Regions from separate parts of the Allobosea minatitlanensis genome, predicted to be linked through region 1. Evidence: riboswitches for the same ligand, from Rfam matches in the RefSeq annotation. Region 1 holds a riboswitch; the other holds the start of a gene.
The links. Region 1 has a riboswitch for cobalamin ahead of ACWH43_RS21140 (CbtB domain-containing protein). Riboswitches for the same ligand answer to the same signal wherever they lie in the genome.
Positions count from the first base shown of each region.

Region 2: it holds a riboswitch for cobalamin, as region 1 does, so the genes downstream of both, ACWH43_RS06395 (TonB-dependent receptor plug domain-containing protein) here and ACWH43_RS21140 (CbtB domain-containing protein) in region 1, are expected to answer to the same signal.

Region 1 covers NZ_OZ224509.1:4,313,191-4,320,826, reverse strand. The annotation lists gene cobW (cobalamin biosynthesis protein CobW) at 1-397, opposite strand, end outside; gene ACWH43_RS21150 (DUF1636 family protein) at 402-791, opposite strand; gene ACWH43_RS21145 (CbtA family protein) at 830-1,570, opposite strand; gene ACWH43_RS21140 (CbtB domain-containing protein) at 1,583-1,759, opposite strand; cobalamin riboswitch at 1,796-1,978, opposite strand; gene cobU (bifunctional adenosylcobinamide kinase/adenosylcobinamide-phosphate guanylyltransferase) at 2,085-2,606, shown strand; gene cobO (cob(I)yrinic acid a,c-diamide adenosyltransferase) at 2,621-3,232, shown strand; gene ACWH43_RS21125 (TetR/AcrR family transcriptional regulator) at 3,605-4,225, shown strand; gene ACWH43_RS21120 (acyl-CoA dehydrogenase family protein) at 4,222-5,877, shown strand; gene cbiB (adenosylcobinamide-phosphate synthase CbiB) at 5,880-6,857, opposite strand; gene cobD (threonine-phosphate decarboxylase CobD) at 6,856-7,636, shown strand, end outside.
Region 2 covers NZ_OZ224509.1:1,323,348-1,330,983, reverse strand. The annotation lists gene ACWH43_RS06400 (hypothetical protein) at 1-590, shown strand, start outside; cobalamin riboswitch at 1,011-1,207, shown strand; gene ACWH43_RS06395 (TonB-dependent receptor plug domain-containing protein) at 1,330-3,291, shown strand; gene ACWH43_RS06390 (ABC transporter substrate-binding protein) at 3,288-4,160, shown strand; gene ACWH43_RS06385 (FecCD family ABC transporter permease) at 4,157-5,176, shown strand; gene ACWH43_RS06380 (ABC transporter ATP-binding protein) at 5,173-5,952, shown strand; gene ACWH43_RS06375 (DUF6925 family protein) at 5,960-6,976, shown strand; gene ACWH43_RS06370 (hypothetical protein) at 7,062-7,268, shown strand; gene pgm (phosphoglucomutase (alpha-D-glucose-1,6-bisphosphate-dependent)) at 7,306-7,636, opposite strand, start outside.

The DNA of each region.
Region 1 (7,636 bases):
AGCGGATCGCCGGCCAGTTGAAGGCGGTGACGAGCGGCTTCGGCAGGGCGAGGCCGGAGGTCTCGATCAGGATGTGCTCGGGCGGATTGGGGCGGTTCAGGAGCTTTTCCAGCGCCGGCACGAAATCGTCGGCGACGGTGCAGCAGATGCAGCCATTCGGCAGCTCGACCACGTCCTCGGCCGTGCAGCCCGCGATGCCGCAGCCGGCGAGGAAGGAGCCGTCGAAGCCGAGATCGCCGAATTCGTTGACGAGCACGGCGAGCTTCTTGCCCTGCGCGTTTTCGAGCAGGTGGCGCACCAGCGTCGTCTTCCCGGCGCCGAGGAAGCCGGTGATGATGGTGCAGGGCGTCTTGCCGAGCGAGGTCTTGCCCAGAGGGGCGGTCTGCGGAGCGTTCATGGGGTCATCCTTGCTGGCGCGCCGGCAAGGGCGGCACGCGCGCGACCACGCCCTTGCGGAAGGACTGCGGCCGCTCTTTCCAGGGAACGATGCCGTTGGCGCTGGCGGCATAGGCCTCCGCCGCGCCGACGATCTCGTCGAGATGGGTTTCGGTTTCGAGGTCGCCGATCAGATAGGTCCATTTGCCGTCGGCACTGAGCGCGATGGTGCAGGGCCGCTTGCAGACGGCGAGGCATTCGACGGGCAGCACGGCGATCCTGCTGCCCCTCGCTTCGAGCTGCGCGGCAAGCCGCTCCGCGAGCCCGATCCCCGGTTGGTCGTAGCCTTCCGGCAGGTCGGGGCGGGGGCGGCGGCAGGCCGTGCAGACATGGATGGTGAGGTCGCCCTCTGACATGGCTGGCCTTCCGGGCGCGGCTTTCGCCGCGTCCTTCCCTAGCGCGCCTCGGCGCGGCGGCCGAGCCACGGCCAGAGCGTGCCGACCGCGAAGGCGGTGACCAGCCAGAGCGCGGCCTGGATACCGAGCGAGAGCGAGGTGAAATGCGCGGCGAGCTCGGCCGGCACCTTGCTTTCCGGCGTCGGCGCATGCGGCGCCCCGACCAGATGCGGCAGCAGGATCACCACCACCGCCAGCAGCTTGAGCCATGGCGCCTGGTAGCGCAGGAACAGGAAGAGCCCGAGCGCGGTGGCGACGGCGGTCCCGAGCCACCAGAGCTGGCGCTCCTGCAGCGCGGCCGCGGCGGCGCCGGGCAGCTCCGGCGCGAGCCCCATTCCGGGCGCCAGGCCGCAGGCGAGGAAGCCGCAGGCGCCCCAGATCAGCGCGCGGCGCTGGTCGATCGTGTCGCCGGCCGCGAGCATGCCGGCCAGCAGCAGCGCGGCGAAGCCGATCGCGGTGCCGATGGTGGCGGCGCTGGTGAAGAGCAGGCGCTGGGGGCCGTCCTCCGGCTTCCACTCGGCCTCGTCATGGCCGGCCCCGGCCTCGTGGTTATGGGCGAGGATGATGCGGGCCTGCCCCTGTGCGAAGGCGAGAGGCGCTCCCGGCCCTTCGCTCATGGCGTTTTCATAGGTTTCCGCCTGGAGGATCAGCGGGGTGGTGGTGACATGCTGGAGGGCGGCGACGACGAGACCGGCCAGAAGCCCGGCCAGGATGCTGACCGCGAGAACGCGCGTGACCATGGCTGGCTTCCCTCAATGGCAGGGGAAGGCGAGGCCGTGGCGGGTGTCGTGCGCGGCGTTGTGGACATTGGTCGAGGCCGCGAAGCCGGTGGTGTAGACCAGGGCGACGCCGACGACGAGGGCGGCGGCGACGGCCTTGACCCTCTCCGATACGCTGGGCCGGGCGGTGGAAACCGAGGCGGTGTTCATGGCGGTTCTCCGTGGCCGCCCCGCCGGCAGCCGGTTGGATCGTTGCGGGTGACGGCAGGTCTCCTGGCTCGCGGGTCCGGTGCCCTCCGCCGCCTTCCCGGAGCGAACTCCAGTGGCGATGGCGCAGGACGCCCGCTTACAGTTGCGGGGGCAGCCGCGGCGTCGCACCGCGTTCCCTTTTCACCTCCTCGCGGAGGCACCGTCGGCGACGATCATTAGCCTTCGGCGTGCGGCTGTGCAATGCAGGGCCGGTCCTTCCTCTACGCGGTCATTCCGGATCTCGCTTCGGTCGTCGGGATGACGGCGAGCGAACCCGAAGCCGCCGATGCAAGCAACGCCCATCCCCCATCTCACCCTCGTCCTCGGCGGCGCCCGCTCCGGCAAGAGCCGCCATGCCGAGGCCCTGGTCGAGGCCCTGCCGGCACCTTGGACCTATATCGCCACCGCGCAGGCCTATGACGACGAGATGCGGGCGCGCATCGCCGAGCACCGGGCGCGCCGCCCGACGGGCTGGGAAACTGTGGATGCGCCGCTGGCCCTCGCCGAAGCCATCGCCGCTCAGCCGGCCGGTCGGCCGATCCTGGTCGACTGCCTGACGCTGTGGCTGACCAACCTGATCCTCGCGGAACAGGATACCGGCGCGGCATGCGAGGCCCTGATCGCCGCCTGCGAAACCGTTTCCGCCCCGCTCGTGCTGGTCGGCAGCGAGGTCGGCCTCGGCATCGTGCCGGAGAACGCGCTCGCCCGCCGCTTCCGCGACGAGGCCGGGCGATTGCATCAGGCGCTTGCGGCGCGCGCGGCCGGCGTGGTCTTCATGGTCGCCGGATTGCCGATGCGGGTGAAGTAGAAGCGAGCGCGACGATGACGACGGACAGCGACGAAGCCGCCCGCCACAAGGCCAAGATGGAGAAGCGCAAGGCGGTGCAGGATGCCGAGGTCGCCTCCAAGACGCTGGAGAAGGGGCTGCTGATCGTCAATACCGGCCCCGGCAAGGGCAAGTCGACGGCGGCCTTCGGGCTGATCCTGCGCGCGCTCGGCCATGGCTGGCGCATCGGCGTGGTGCAGTTCATCAAGGGCGCCTGGTCGACCGGCGAGCGCAGGGCGCTCGAAGCCTTCGGCGATCAGGTCTCGTGGCACAGCATGGGCGAGGGCTTCACCTGGGAGACGCAGGACAAGGCCCGCGACATCGCCGCCGCCGGGCGCGCCTTCGCCAAGGCCAGGGAGCTGATGGCCGATCCGGGCATCCGGCTCCTGGTGCTGGACGAGCTCAACATCGCGCTGCGCTACGATTATCTGCCGCTCGCCGAGGTGGTGGCGACGCTGGCCGCGCGCCGGCCGGATCTGCACATCGTCGTCACCGGCCGCAACGCCAAGCCGGAGCTGATCGAGGCGGCCGACCTCGTCACCGAGATGACCTTGGTGAAGCACCATTTCGCCGCCGGGGTGAAGGCGCAGGAAGGCATCGAGTTCTGAGGGCTTCCGCATGTTCACCGGAGCCTGCGCTCCCGGTCGCGGCCCTTTGCCCCGGCCTTGGTCCGGCCCGGGGATGAACGCCGCGGAAATCCATGCGGTTCAGGAGGGCGAGCGCCGCCGGGATCAGCGCTGCGCCGCCGATGACCCCCGCATCGAGCGGGGCGCCGCGCCGAGCCTTGAACAGCGGCGTGCCGGCATGGCTTCCGGGCCAGTCCCGGCATGACAGCCTGATTTCCCTCGCCGGCCGACGCCCGGTGGTTGCCACCAGCCGTTCCGGCGAGGAGCGATCTCGCCCCTCGATCCATCCGCTTGACGGAAAGCCGCTTTGCTTTCAGATTGAATCTGAATTCAGGTTCAATTTCGGGATCGCGCATGGCCGAGGGAACGGCGAGGCAACCGCGCAAGGCCGGCAAGCGCGAGGCGATCCTGTCCGCCGCGCGCGGCATCGTCGCGGAGGTCGGCTTCCACGAGACCTCGATCGCGGCGGTGGCTTCCGCCAGCGGCGTCTCGACCGGCAGCGTCTATTCCTATTTCGCCTCCAAGGCGGAGCTGATGGCCGAGATCGTCGCGGCGGTCTCGTCGCGCGAGCTTGCCGTGTTGCGCGAGATCGCGGCGAGCGACGCCCCCGTCGCCGAGCGCCTGACGGCGGCGGTCGAGGCCTTCGCCCGGCGCGCCTTCGCCAATCGCCGCCTCGCCTGGTCGATGATCGCCGAGCCCGCCGACCCGGCCGTCGACGCGACGCGGCTCGACTACCGCCGCGCGATCGCCGGGATTTTTCGCGCGCTGGTCGTCGCGGGCGGGAGGCAGGGCGCTTTCCGCCCCGTCGATCCCGATGCCGCTGCCGCGATGATCGTCGGCGGCTTCATGGAGGCGTTGATCGGCCCGCTCTCGCCGGATCGTTCGATCAGCCCTGAACGCGGCCGCGAGATCGCCGCCGCCCTCGCCGATCTCTCCCTCGCCGCCCTGATCTCCCATGAAGGACAGCCCGCATGACCGTGCTCGACGCCTATGGCTACGATACCCATGAGGTGCTGAACCAGGCTCCGGCGCTGGCGGATTACGATGCCTTCGCGGCGGACCCGGCGCTCGGCCGCATCCTAGACGCCTTCGACGCCGGCTGGTTCCGCGAGCAGGCGGGCGCGGTCGGCGGCCATGTCGGCTCGCAAGCGGTTCAGGATCTGGCGCGGCAGGCCAACCGCAACCTGCCGGAACTGCGCACCCATGACCGCTGGGGCCGGCGCATCGACGAGATCGCGTTCCATCCCGCCTGGCATGAACTGATGGGCCTCGCCATGCGCGACGAGTTCCATTCGCTCTGCTGGACCAGGCCGCGGGAGGGCGCGCAGGTGGCGCGCGCGGCGGTGTCCTATCTCTGGAATCAGGGCGAGAACGGCATTTGCTGCCCGCTCGGCATGACCTATTCGGCGATTCCCGTGCTGCAGCGCGATCCGGCGCGCTGGGCCGAGTTCGGCCGGCTGATCACCTCCAGCGACTATGACGGGCGTCCGCTGCCGGCGGCGCAGAAGCGCGGCGGCACCGTCGGCATGGCGATGACCGAGAAGCAGGGCGGCTCGGATCTGCGCCAGACCCAGACGGTGGCGACCCGCAATGCCGACGGAACCTACAGCCTCACCGGCCATAAATGGTTCTTCTCCGTCCCGCATTCCGATGTCTTCCTGACGCTGGCGCGGACAGACGAGGGCGTCTCCTGCTTCGTCGTGCCGGGCTGGCTGCCGGACGGCTCGCGCAACCGTCTCCAGATCCAGCGGCTCAAGGACAAGTGCGGCAACAGGTCGAACGCCTCCTCCGAGGTCGAATTCCGCGGCGTGATCGCCCATCTCATCGGCGAGCCCGGCCACGGCATCCGCGCCGGGCTGGAGATGAACCACTACACCAGGCTCGATTTCGCCGTCGGCTCGGCCGGGCTGATGCGCCATGCCGTGGCGCAGGCGGCGCATCACACCGCGCATCGCCGCGCCTTCCAGAAGGCGCTGATCGACCAGCCGATCATGACGAATGTGATCGCCGACCTCGCGCTCGAGGTCGAGGCCTCCGCCTGGCTCGCCTTCCGCTTCGTCCATGCGCTCGACCGCGAAGGCGAAAGCGAGGCGGAGAAGCTGATCGGCCGCATCGGCGCGCCGATCGCGAAATACTGGAACTGCAAGCGCGCCACGCCGGTCGTGGTCGAGGCGCTCGAATGCCATGGCGGCAACGGCTTCATCGAGGACCATCTGATGGCGCGGCTCTACCGCGAGGCGCCGCTCAACGGCATCTGGGAGGGCACCGGCAATGTCGTCTGCCTCGACGTGCTCCGCTCGATCCGCCGCTATCCGGATTGCGTCCCGGCCTTGCTCGACGAATTGCGCGCCGCCCGCGGCAGCGATCCGCGCTTCGACGCCTTCCTCGGCGAGCTTGAGACCGATCTGGTCGACGTGCTCCGCCACGAGCATCTGGCGCGGCGCTTCGTCGAGCGGATGGCGCTCGGGCTCTCGGCCTCGCTGCTGATCCGCCATGCGCCGCATGCGGTCGCAGACGCCTATGTCGCCTCGCGGCTGGCCGGCGGCTGGTCCGGCCATTTCGGCGCGCTGCCGCAGGGGGCCGACCTCCAGGCCATTGCGCGGCGTGCGGTGCCGGTGCCGGAATAAGCTCAGATCAGCGTCACCATCGCCAAGAGCGCGGCCAGCGCCCAGAGCAGGCCGCAGGCGCGCCGATAGAGCGCGAGCGCCCGGCGGATGTCGCCCGCCTTCGCCTCGGCCCGGCCGTCGCCCATCCAGTGATCCTCGACGCGGGTTTCGCCATAGATGCGGGGCCCGGCGAGGCGCAGGCCCAGCGCCCCGGCCATCGCAGCCTCCGGCCAGCCGGCATTGGGCGAGCGGTGCTTGCCGGCATCGCGCCGGATCGCCCGCCAGGCACCGCCGGCATCGACGTTACGGTCGAGCGCCGCCGCGGCGACCAGCAGCAGCGCCGTCAGGCGCGAGGCCGGCAGGTTGACGAGGTCGTCGAGACGGGCCGAAGCCCAGCCGAAGGCGAGATGGCGGGGCGTGCGGTGGCCGATCATCGAATCGGCGGTGTTGATCGCCTTGTAGGCGGCGATGCCGGGCAAGCCGCCCAGCCCCAGCCAGAAGGCCGGCGCGACGATCCCGTCCGAGAAATTCTCGGCGAGGCTTTCGATCGCGGCGCGCGACACGCCGGCTTCGTCCAGCGTCCGCGGATTGCGCCCGACGATCATCGCGACGGCCTTTCGCCCCCCTTCCAGCCCCGCCTGTTCGAGCCCTTCGGCGACCCGGGCGACATGTTCGTGGAGGCTGCGCTGGGCGATCAGCGTCGAGGCGAGGAGCGCGAGCGGGACGAGGCCGAGTGGTCCGAAGGACAGGCAGAGGCGCTGGAGCAGCGCCGACACGGCGATGGCGACGGCGAGCAGCAGCGCGAGCGCCAGCACGCCCATCGTCTTGCGCAGGGCGAAGGAAGCGGCTTCCCGATTGAGCGCCCGGTCGAGCGCACCGATCAACCGCCCGATCCAGGTGACGGGATGGCCGATCGCGGCATAGAAGCGCTGCGGATAGCCGAACGCCGCCTCGATCAGAAGCGCGAGCACGAGCAGCGGCAGGCTGGCGGAGAGGGTCATGCGGGGCGCGAACGCGATGGGGGCGAGGAACGTGGCTGAGGACGGCATCTGGCATGGCGGCGATCTCGCCACGGCCCGCGCGCTCTTTCCGGAAGCGCCGCAGCCCTGGATCGATCTCTCCACCGGGATCAACCCGATCCCCTATCCGCTTCCGGCGCTGCCGTTAAGCCTCTGGACGCGCCTGCCCGGGGCGGATGAGGAGGCCGCGCTGATCGCCGCCGCGCGTGCGGCCTATCGCGTCCCGGTCCAGGCCGGCATCGTCGCCGCGCCCGGCACGCAGATCCTGATCGAATTGCTGCCGCGCCTCGCGCCCGCCGGCCCCGTCGCCATCCTCGGCCCGACCTATGCCGAGCACGGCCATGCCTGGCGCAAGGCGGGCTTTGCCGTGACGGAGGTTTCCGCCGCGGCGGAGATCGGAGCGGCCGCCACGGTCGTCGTGGTCAATCCCAACAACCCGGACGGGCGCGTGCTCCGGCGGGAAGAGCTCGCGAGGCTCGCCGCAGGATGCGCGGCCCGCGGCGGCCTGCTCGTCGTCGACGAGGCCTTCGCCGATTTCACGCCCGAGGCCAGCCTCGTGCCCGGCCTGCCAGCCGGGGTCGTCGTCTTGCGCTCCTTCGGCAAGACCTATGGGCTCGCGGGCCTGCGCCTGGGCTTCGCCATCGGCGCGCCGGGTGCGATGGCGCGCCTCGCGGCAGGGCTCGGCCCCTGGCCGGTCGCCGGCCCGGCCCTGCATGTCGGGGCGCGGGCGCTGGCGGATCCCGCCTGGCTCGCCGAGGCCG
Region 2 (7,636 bases), 3.0 Mb from region 1:
GGCGCAAGGGCGAGATCACGCCCAAGCACCGCAACCGGTCGCATCCCTATCAGGTGGCGCTCGACCGCACCCCGGGGCCCATAGCATACGGCATCATGTACCGCTGGGCGGCCTGGTTCGATTCCGAGACCACCCCGCTCGGGCTGCACGGCATGTGCTGGTGTTTCTGCAGGCCGGAGGTGGCCGATGCCTTCGCCATGGATTTCGGCGGCCGGCGCATCGACCGCCCCGTCGAGTCGTACTATCTCAAAGTCGACCTGCCGGATGCCAGGGAGCTCGAGCGTCGCGCCAAAACATCCCGGAACGACAGGGTGACCGGCGGGTTGCCGGCGGATACAGCCAGCCTTTTCAGGGAGGCCATCACAATTCCCTTCTCGTCATTCAGCGATCCAGCCGACGTCGCGCGGGCGCAAGGCGCTCTCGACAGGGCCTGGATGATGGTTAGAGATTCCGTGCCGGAGACCGACATCGATCGGGAACGGCTGCGCCTGGCCTACATCGTCGCGAGCTTCGCCCTGATCGCCGTCGACGAGGAAGATCTTGCGCGCCGTGCAGCCGAGCGCTTCCGGAAAGGTCCGCGAGGAGGATGATTTCGCTTCCGAGTTCGGAAACGGGCATGATGCCCGCTCTTCGCTCATATCGCATTGAAAAATCGTCGTTTTACCGAACTCGGAAGCGAGAGCGGCACACTGGCGCATTTGTTCCGAGTTCCGCCGACCGCGCCGACGACATTTCAAGGGGTTAGCGGCAGGCCCGATTTCTGGCTTCCTGAATTTCTGGAATTCGGGCCGCCAAAACCGCGAAGGATCAAATGGCACTAAACGCCGCGCCGCCTGCCGCCTAACTCCTTGCAGCGCCGCCGCTTTCCGCCTGATCCCGCCTATTCCCGGTTAATCCCGCCTCATTGCCATGTGATGCTTCGTTTCACACCGATCCGGCGGCCGAAAAGCGCCTCTCGCGCCGGCTTTGGAAATCGAGCGGCTCCAATTGACCTTGCCATGCTTTCGCCCTAGTCGTGAACGGGACGGTTCCCTCAGGGGATCAAAAGGGAACGCGGTGCGGGCGGCTTGCCGCCCCATGCCGCGGCTGCCCCCGCAACTGTAAGCGGCGAGCCTTTCGCCAGACGCCACTGGGGACTCGGCCCCGGGAAGGCGGCGGAAGGCACCGACCCGCGAGCCAGGAGACCTGCCGTCTGCCGTGGTCACACGCGAGCACGTTCGGACGGGGTGTGCCGATCGCTGATTCGACCGTTTGCCGCCATCTGGCGGCGAAGGGGAGATCGCGTTCGCGGTGACGTGCCACAGACGTCAACGCCCGAGGTTTCCCCGCGTGTTTTCCTTAAGCCAGGCCGCAGGACGCGGCCGCCTCCTGCTCTCCGTCTCGCTGCTCGGCCTGGCCTGCTCCGCCGGCGCCGCCCTTGGCCAGGATCGCGCGGCCGCACCCGCCGCGCAGGATTCGGTCGCGCTCGACGAAATCGTCGTCAGCCCCACCGGCAAGCCGACGCCGGTGCGCGAGGTGGCGAGCTCGGTCACCGTCGTCACCGCCGAGGAGATCGAGCAGCAGCAGCGCCGGACGCTGCCGCAGGCGCTGGCGACCGTACCCGGCCTCAACCTCGTCCAGATCGGCGGCCCGGGCGGGCAGACCTCCGTCTTCATGCGCGGCACCAACTCCAACCACGTCAAGGTGCTGATCGACGGCATCGAGGCCAACGATCCCTCCACGCCCAACCGCTCCTTCGATTTCGGCTCGATGCAGACCGACGACATCGAGCGCATCGAGGTGCTGCGCGGCCCGCAGAGCGGCCTCTACGGCGCCAACGCCCTCGGCGGCGTCATCTCCATCACCACCCGGCGCGGCGAAGGCCCGCCGAAGGTGACCGCCCGGGTCGAGGCCGGCTCGCACGGAACCTTCAACCAGTCGGCCGGCTTCAGCGGCGGCACGGACCGCTTCGACTACGCCTTCAACCTCAGCCATTTCCGCTCGGATTCGACGGATTCCGTACCGTCGCAACTGATCCCGCCCGGGCGGAAGGTGCGGCCGAACGCCTATGATTCCTACACCTACTCGGCCCGGCTGGGCTTCGCCCTCACCGACACGCTGCGGGTCAACTGGACCGGCCGCTATACCGACGGCAAGTTCCTCAACCCCTACGATGCCGGATACCCGAGCGTGCCGACCCCCTATCGCTCGAGCCAGAACTACGCGCAGGCCATGACCCGCGGCGAGGTGGTCTGGGACCCGTTCGCCGGACGCTTCGTCAGCCGCCTCGGCGTCTCCTACACCAACCAGGACCGCTTCAACCGCTCGCCCAACGCCTTCGGCCTGCTCGGCCTGCCGACCGAATATCTCGGCGAGCGCACCAAGGTCGACTGGCGCGGCGACCTCGATATCGCCAAGGGCCACAACCTGATCATGGGCCTGCAATACGAGCGCGAGCGGCTGGAGACGACGAACTTCACCGCCTCCAACGGCAACAGGGCCGCCTTCCTCGAATATCAGGGCAATATCCAGGACCGCCTCTTCCTGGCGGCCAATATCCGCCGCGACGACGACGACAGCTATGGCGGCCACACGACCTGGCGCGTCGCGCCGGCCGTCATCCTGCCCTGGACGGACACCAAGCTGAAGGCGAGCTACGGCACCGGCTTCAAGGCGCCGACGCTGAACGAGCTCTTCGTCGACTACCGCCCCGGCTACAACTTCCACGGCAATCCGGACCTGCGCCCGGAGGAAAGCCGCGGCTGGGACGTCGGCTTCGAGCAGCCCCTCTTCGACCGGAAGCTGCAATTCGGCGCCACCTGGTTCCAGAACAGCATCCGCAACCTGATCGTCACCAACGCGACCTTCGATTCCTACGCCAATGTCGGCAGGGCCCGGACGAATGGCGTCGAAGCCTTCGCGGCGCTGGAGATCTCGCCGCAATTCCGTATCCGCGCCGACTACACCTTTACCCTGGCCAAGGACGAGAGCGCCCGGCAGGAGCTGCTGCGCCGGCCGCGCCACAAGGCCAGCGCCACCGCGACCTGGACCCCGATGGAGAAGCTCACCCTCTCGGCGACGCTGATCTATGTCGGCCCCTGGATCGACGGCAATCGCGACTTCTCGGTGTCGCGCCTCAAGGCCAAGGGCGCGACGCTGGTCAACCTCGCCGCCGAATACAAGGCGACCGACAAGGTCGCCGTCTTCGGCCGCATCGACAACCTGTTCGACAAGCGCTGGGAGAACCCGGTCGGCTTTCTCGTGCCCGGCTTCGGCGCCTTCGGCGGGATCAAGGTGGCGTTGGGCGGATGAGGCGCCTGCGCGCACGGCTTCGGCCGGCCGGCGCCTCCCGTGCCGTCATGCTGGCGGGCGCCGTGGCCTGGGCCCTGCCCGCGCCGGCCGGCGCGGCGGCGGGCAGGCCGGCGCGGATCGTCTCGCTCAACATGTGCACGGACGAGCTGGTCCTGCGCCTGGCCGACCGCGATCGCATCGCGTCCGTCACCTGGCTGTCGCGCGATCCGCGCAACGCCAACATGGCCGAGGCGGCGGGCGCGGTTGGGGTCAATCACGGCCTCGTCGAGGAGGTGCTGGCGGACAGGCCCGACCTCGTCGTCGCGGGCGCCTACACCACCCGCCCGGCCGTCGCCCTGCTGAGGCGCGCCGGCGTGCCGGTGCATGAATTCGGCGTGCCGCGCAGCATCGCCGAGATGCGCGGCCAGATCACGGAGATGGCGGCCCTGCTCGGCGAGGAGGCGCGCGGCGCCCGGCTCGTCGCCGCGATCGACGCGCGCCTCGCCGCCATCGCGGCAAGGCGCCCGGCCGGGCACCCGCGCGCCATCGTCCTGCGCCCCAGCGGATTCACGGTCGGGCGCGGCTCGCTGGTCGACGAGATCCTCACCGCGGCGGGGCTTGACAATCTCGCCGCCGATCTCGGCATCGAGAGCTACGGCCAGATCGCCCTGGAAACCGTCGCGCTGAGCAAGGCGCAGATGCTGATCCTCAACGACATGCCCGGCGGCCCGCCCTCGCTCGCCAACGAGGTGCTGCACCACCCGCTGATCGGGAAGCTCGGCGCCCGGCTGAAGCTCGTCGCCCTGCCCTCGCGGCTCTGGAGCTGCGCCGGCCCGAGCGTGCTCGACGCGATCGAGCTGCTTGCCGACGCGGCCGGGGAGGCCCGATGAGACGCGCCGGCCGCGGACCCTCGCCCTTGCCGCCGTCCCTGCTGCTGGCGCTGCTCGGCCTCGCCCTGCTCGCCGTCTTCGCGCTTTCCGTCGCCGTGGGCTACGCCCCGCTCGATCTCGGCGCGGCCTTCGGCGACCTGCTGGCCGGCCGGGAGAGCCTGCCGGCGCTGGTGCTGCGCGAATTGCGCCTGCCGCGCGCCATGCTCGGCGCGCTCGTCGGCTTCAGCCTGGGCCTGTCCGGCGCCGCGCTGCAGGGGCTGCTGCGCAACCCGCTGGCCGAGCCGGGGGTGATCGGCGTCTCCAGCACGGCCGCCTTCGGCGCGGTCCTCGCCTTCTACAGCGGGCTTTCCGCCAGCGTGGCCCTGGCGCTGCCGCTCGGCGGCATCGCCGGCGCCGTGCTGGCGACGCTGCTGCTCTTCATCCTGCTCGGCCGCGGCGCCGGCACCACGACGCTGATCCTCGCCGGCGTCGCGCTCAACAGCTTCGCCGGGGCCGCCACCTCGCTGGCGCTGAACCTCGCTCCCAATCCCTATGCCGCGCTGGAGATCGTCTTCTGGCTGATGGGCTCGCTCGCCGATCGCAGCCTCGCCCATGTGCTGCTCGCCCTGCCGCTGATGCTCGTCGGCTGGGCCCTGCTGCTCTCGACCGCCCCCGCGCTCGACGCGCTGACGCTGGGCGAGGACACCGCCGCCAGCCTCGGCGTCGACCTGACCTGGCTGCGCGTCCGGCTGATCGGCGGCACCGCGCTCGCCGTCGGCAGCGCGGTCGCCGTCGCCGGCGCGATCGGCTTCGTCGGCCTCGTCGTGCCGCATCTGCTGCGGCCGGCGGTGGCGAACCGGCCCGGCCGGCTGCTGCTGGCCAGCGGCTTCGGCGGCGCGATCCTGGTCCTGCTGGCCGACACGGCGCTCAGGCTGGCGCCGATCCGCCCGGAGCTCAAGCTCGGGGTGGTGACGGCGCTGATCGGCGCGCCCTTCCTGTTCAGCCTCGTGGACCGGATGCGGCGGGAGGCGCGATGACCGTCGAAGCCCGCGCCCTCGCCGTCTCGCTCGGCGGCAAGCCCGTCCTGCAGGAGGTCGATCTCGCTCTGCGGCCGGGCGAGCTCCTCGGCCTCGTCGGCCCCAACGGCGCCGGCAAGACCACGCTGCTGCGCCTGCTCGCCGGGCTCCTGCCCCCGGCAAGCGGCAGCCTGCGCTATGACGGCGAAAGCCCGCGCGCGCTCGGAAGGCAGGCGCTCGCCCGCCGCATCGCCTATCTGGCGCAGGGCGGCGACACCGCCTGGCCCCTCTCCGCCGAAGCGGTGGTCGGCCTCGGCCGCCTGCCGCACCGGCGTCCCTTCGCCGGTCCGTCCCGCGCCGATCAGGCCGCCATCGACCATGCCCTGGAGGCCTGCGACGCCGCGCCCTTCCGCGACAGGCCGCTCGGCACGCTCTCCGGCGGCGAGAGGCGGCGGGTGCTGCTGGCCCGGGCGCTCGCGGTCGAGGCGCCCTATCTCCTCGCCGACGAACCTCTCGCCGGGCTCGACCCGCTGCACCAGATCGAGGTGATGGAGCTGCTGCGCCGGACGGCGCGGCGCGGCGCCGGCGTCGTCGTGGTCCTGCACGACCTGACGCTCGCCGCCCGCTTCTGCGACAGGCTGGCGCTGATCGACCGCGGCCGGCTGGTCGCGGAGGGCGCCCCGGCGGAGGTCCTCGACGACGAGCGCCTCGCGGCGGTTTTCGGCGTCACCGCCTTCCGCGGCCGCCATGACGGCGAGCCCCTTCTCCTGCCCTGGCGGGCATATTCCTCGGGTTGAGACCAGAATGAACGATCACGATACGGTCCGCGACATCCTGCGCGCGCATCTCCACGACCCGTCGAGCCAGTGGAATCTCGGCACCTTCGGCGCCATCGCCGAATATATGCGCGACCCTGGCGAGCCGGTCGCGATCACCGACGAGGCCGGGCTGCTGGCGGCGGCGACGGCCCGCGGCGGCGTCGGCTTCCGGCGGCTCGAGGGGCTGCGCCTCTTCGCCTCCGAGACGGCCGTCGGCACGGGCTGGAGCCACCGCATCGCGCTCTGCCTGCCGGAGGCGGAGTGCGCGATGAACCGGCGCGGGGTCCTGACCGAGCTCGGCCCCGACGCCGAGGCGCTGCGCCGGGAGGACGCCGCAGGCATCCTCTTCGACATGGGCCTCGGCACGCACCAGGCCGATATCTGCATCCGCAGCGCGGACCCCGAACTGCTGCGGCTGCTGCGGGCCCAGGCCGGGCGCTCGCTGTTCGAGCCCGGCAACCCGGCGATGGCGGCCATCGTCGCGGCCGGGCCGCATCGCGTCTTCCTCGGCCGGATCGGCCGCTGCGAGGTCTATCAGCCGATTCCCCCGGCCGACGGCCGAAGCCCGGAGGGACCGCATACCCATGTCCTGCCGCAACTGCTGCGGACGGGCCGCACCCATGCCGCGACCGAGCCGATTCCGGAAGGCTTCGTGCCCTGCGCCCATCTCGTGCCGGCCCATCCGGCCAGGGACGCCCTCGGCCGCCCCCGCCCCTTCGATCTGGGCGACCATCGGCGCTTCGAGGCGCTTCTGGCGCGCTTCGGCGACCCCGCGCTCGTGGCGGTCAAGCATGCCGTCAGAGCGGCGGTCGCTTCCGGCGAGGATCCCCGCCGCTTCGCCGCGCCGCAGAGCCGCTTCGGCCGCCATGCGCTGCGGGTGGCACTGCGCCAGCTCGCCGCCGCGCCCGGGGCGCCGGCCCCGGCGCTCCAGGACTGGCTCGCCTTCTTCGACCAACGCGAGGCCGCCGGCGAGGACGCGGCGGACGATCCCTACAAGCACTGACCGGCGCGTTCAGCCGCCAGTCATCTCTCCTGTCCACTGATGGCGCGCACGGGCCGGCCGCGGCCCGGAGCATCAGGAGCAGGCGGTGGGGCGAGACGGCTTTCAGTGCCATATCTGCGGATCGGCCAGCGTTTCGGTGCCCGGCCGGATCGAGCAGAACAGCGACGTCACCTGCGCGAAATGCGGGCACGTCCTCGCCTCCTGGGCCGAGTACAAGCGTAGGATCGGCTCGCTCCTGCGCGAGGCGACGCCGGGACGCCGCCCCGCCATCTCCGACCCGATCGACTGGTGAGGGCGGGCCCGCCGCGTTATCGAGCGGGCAATGCCGGTCAGGCCGCCGCGAAGGCGGCCCCGACGATCTGCCGCGCCTCGTCCTGGATGCGGGCGAGATGGGCTTCGTCGCGGAAGCTCTCGGCGTAGATCTTGTAGACCTCCTCGGTGCCGGAGGGCCGGGCCGCGAACCAGCCCTCGGCGCTCGTCACCTTGAGGCCCCCGATCGGCGCGCCGTTGCCGGGCGCCTCGCTGAGGATCGCGGTGATCGGCTCGCCGGCCAGCTCCCTCGTCGCGATCTGGGCCGGCGAGAGGTTCTTCAGCACCGCCTTCTGCGCGGCCGTGGCCGGCGCATCGACGCGCGCATAGCAGGGCTTGCCCAGCTCGGCG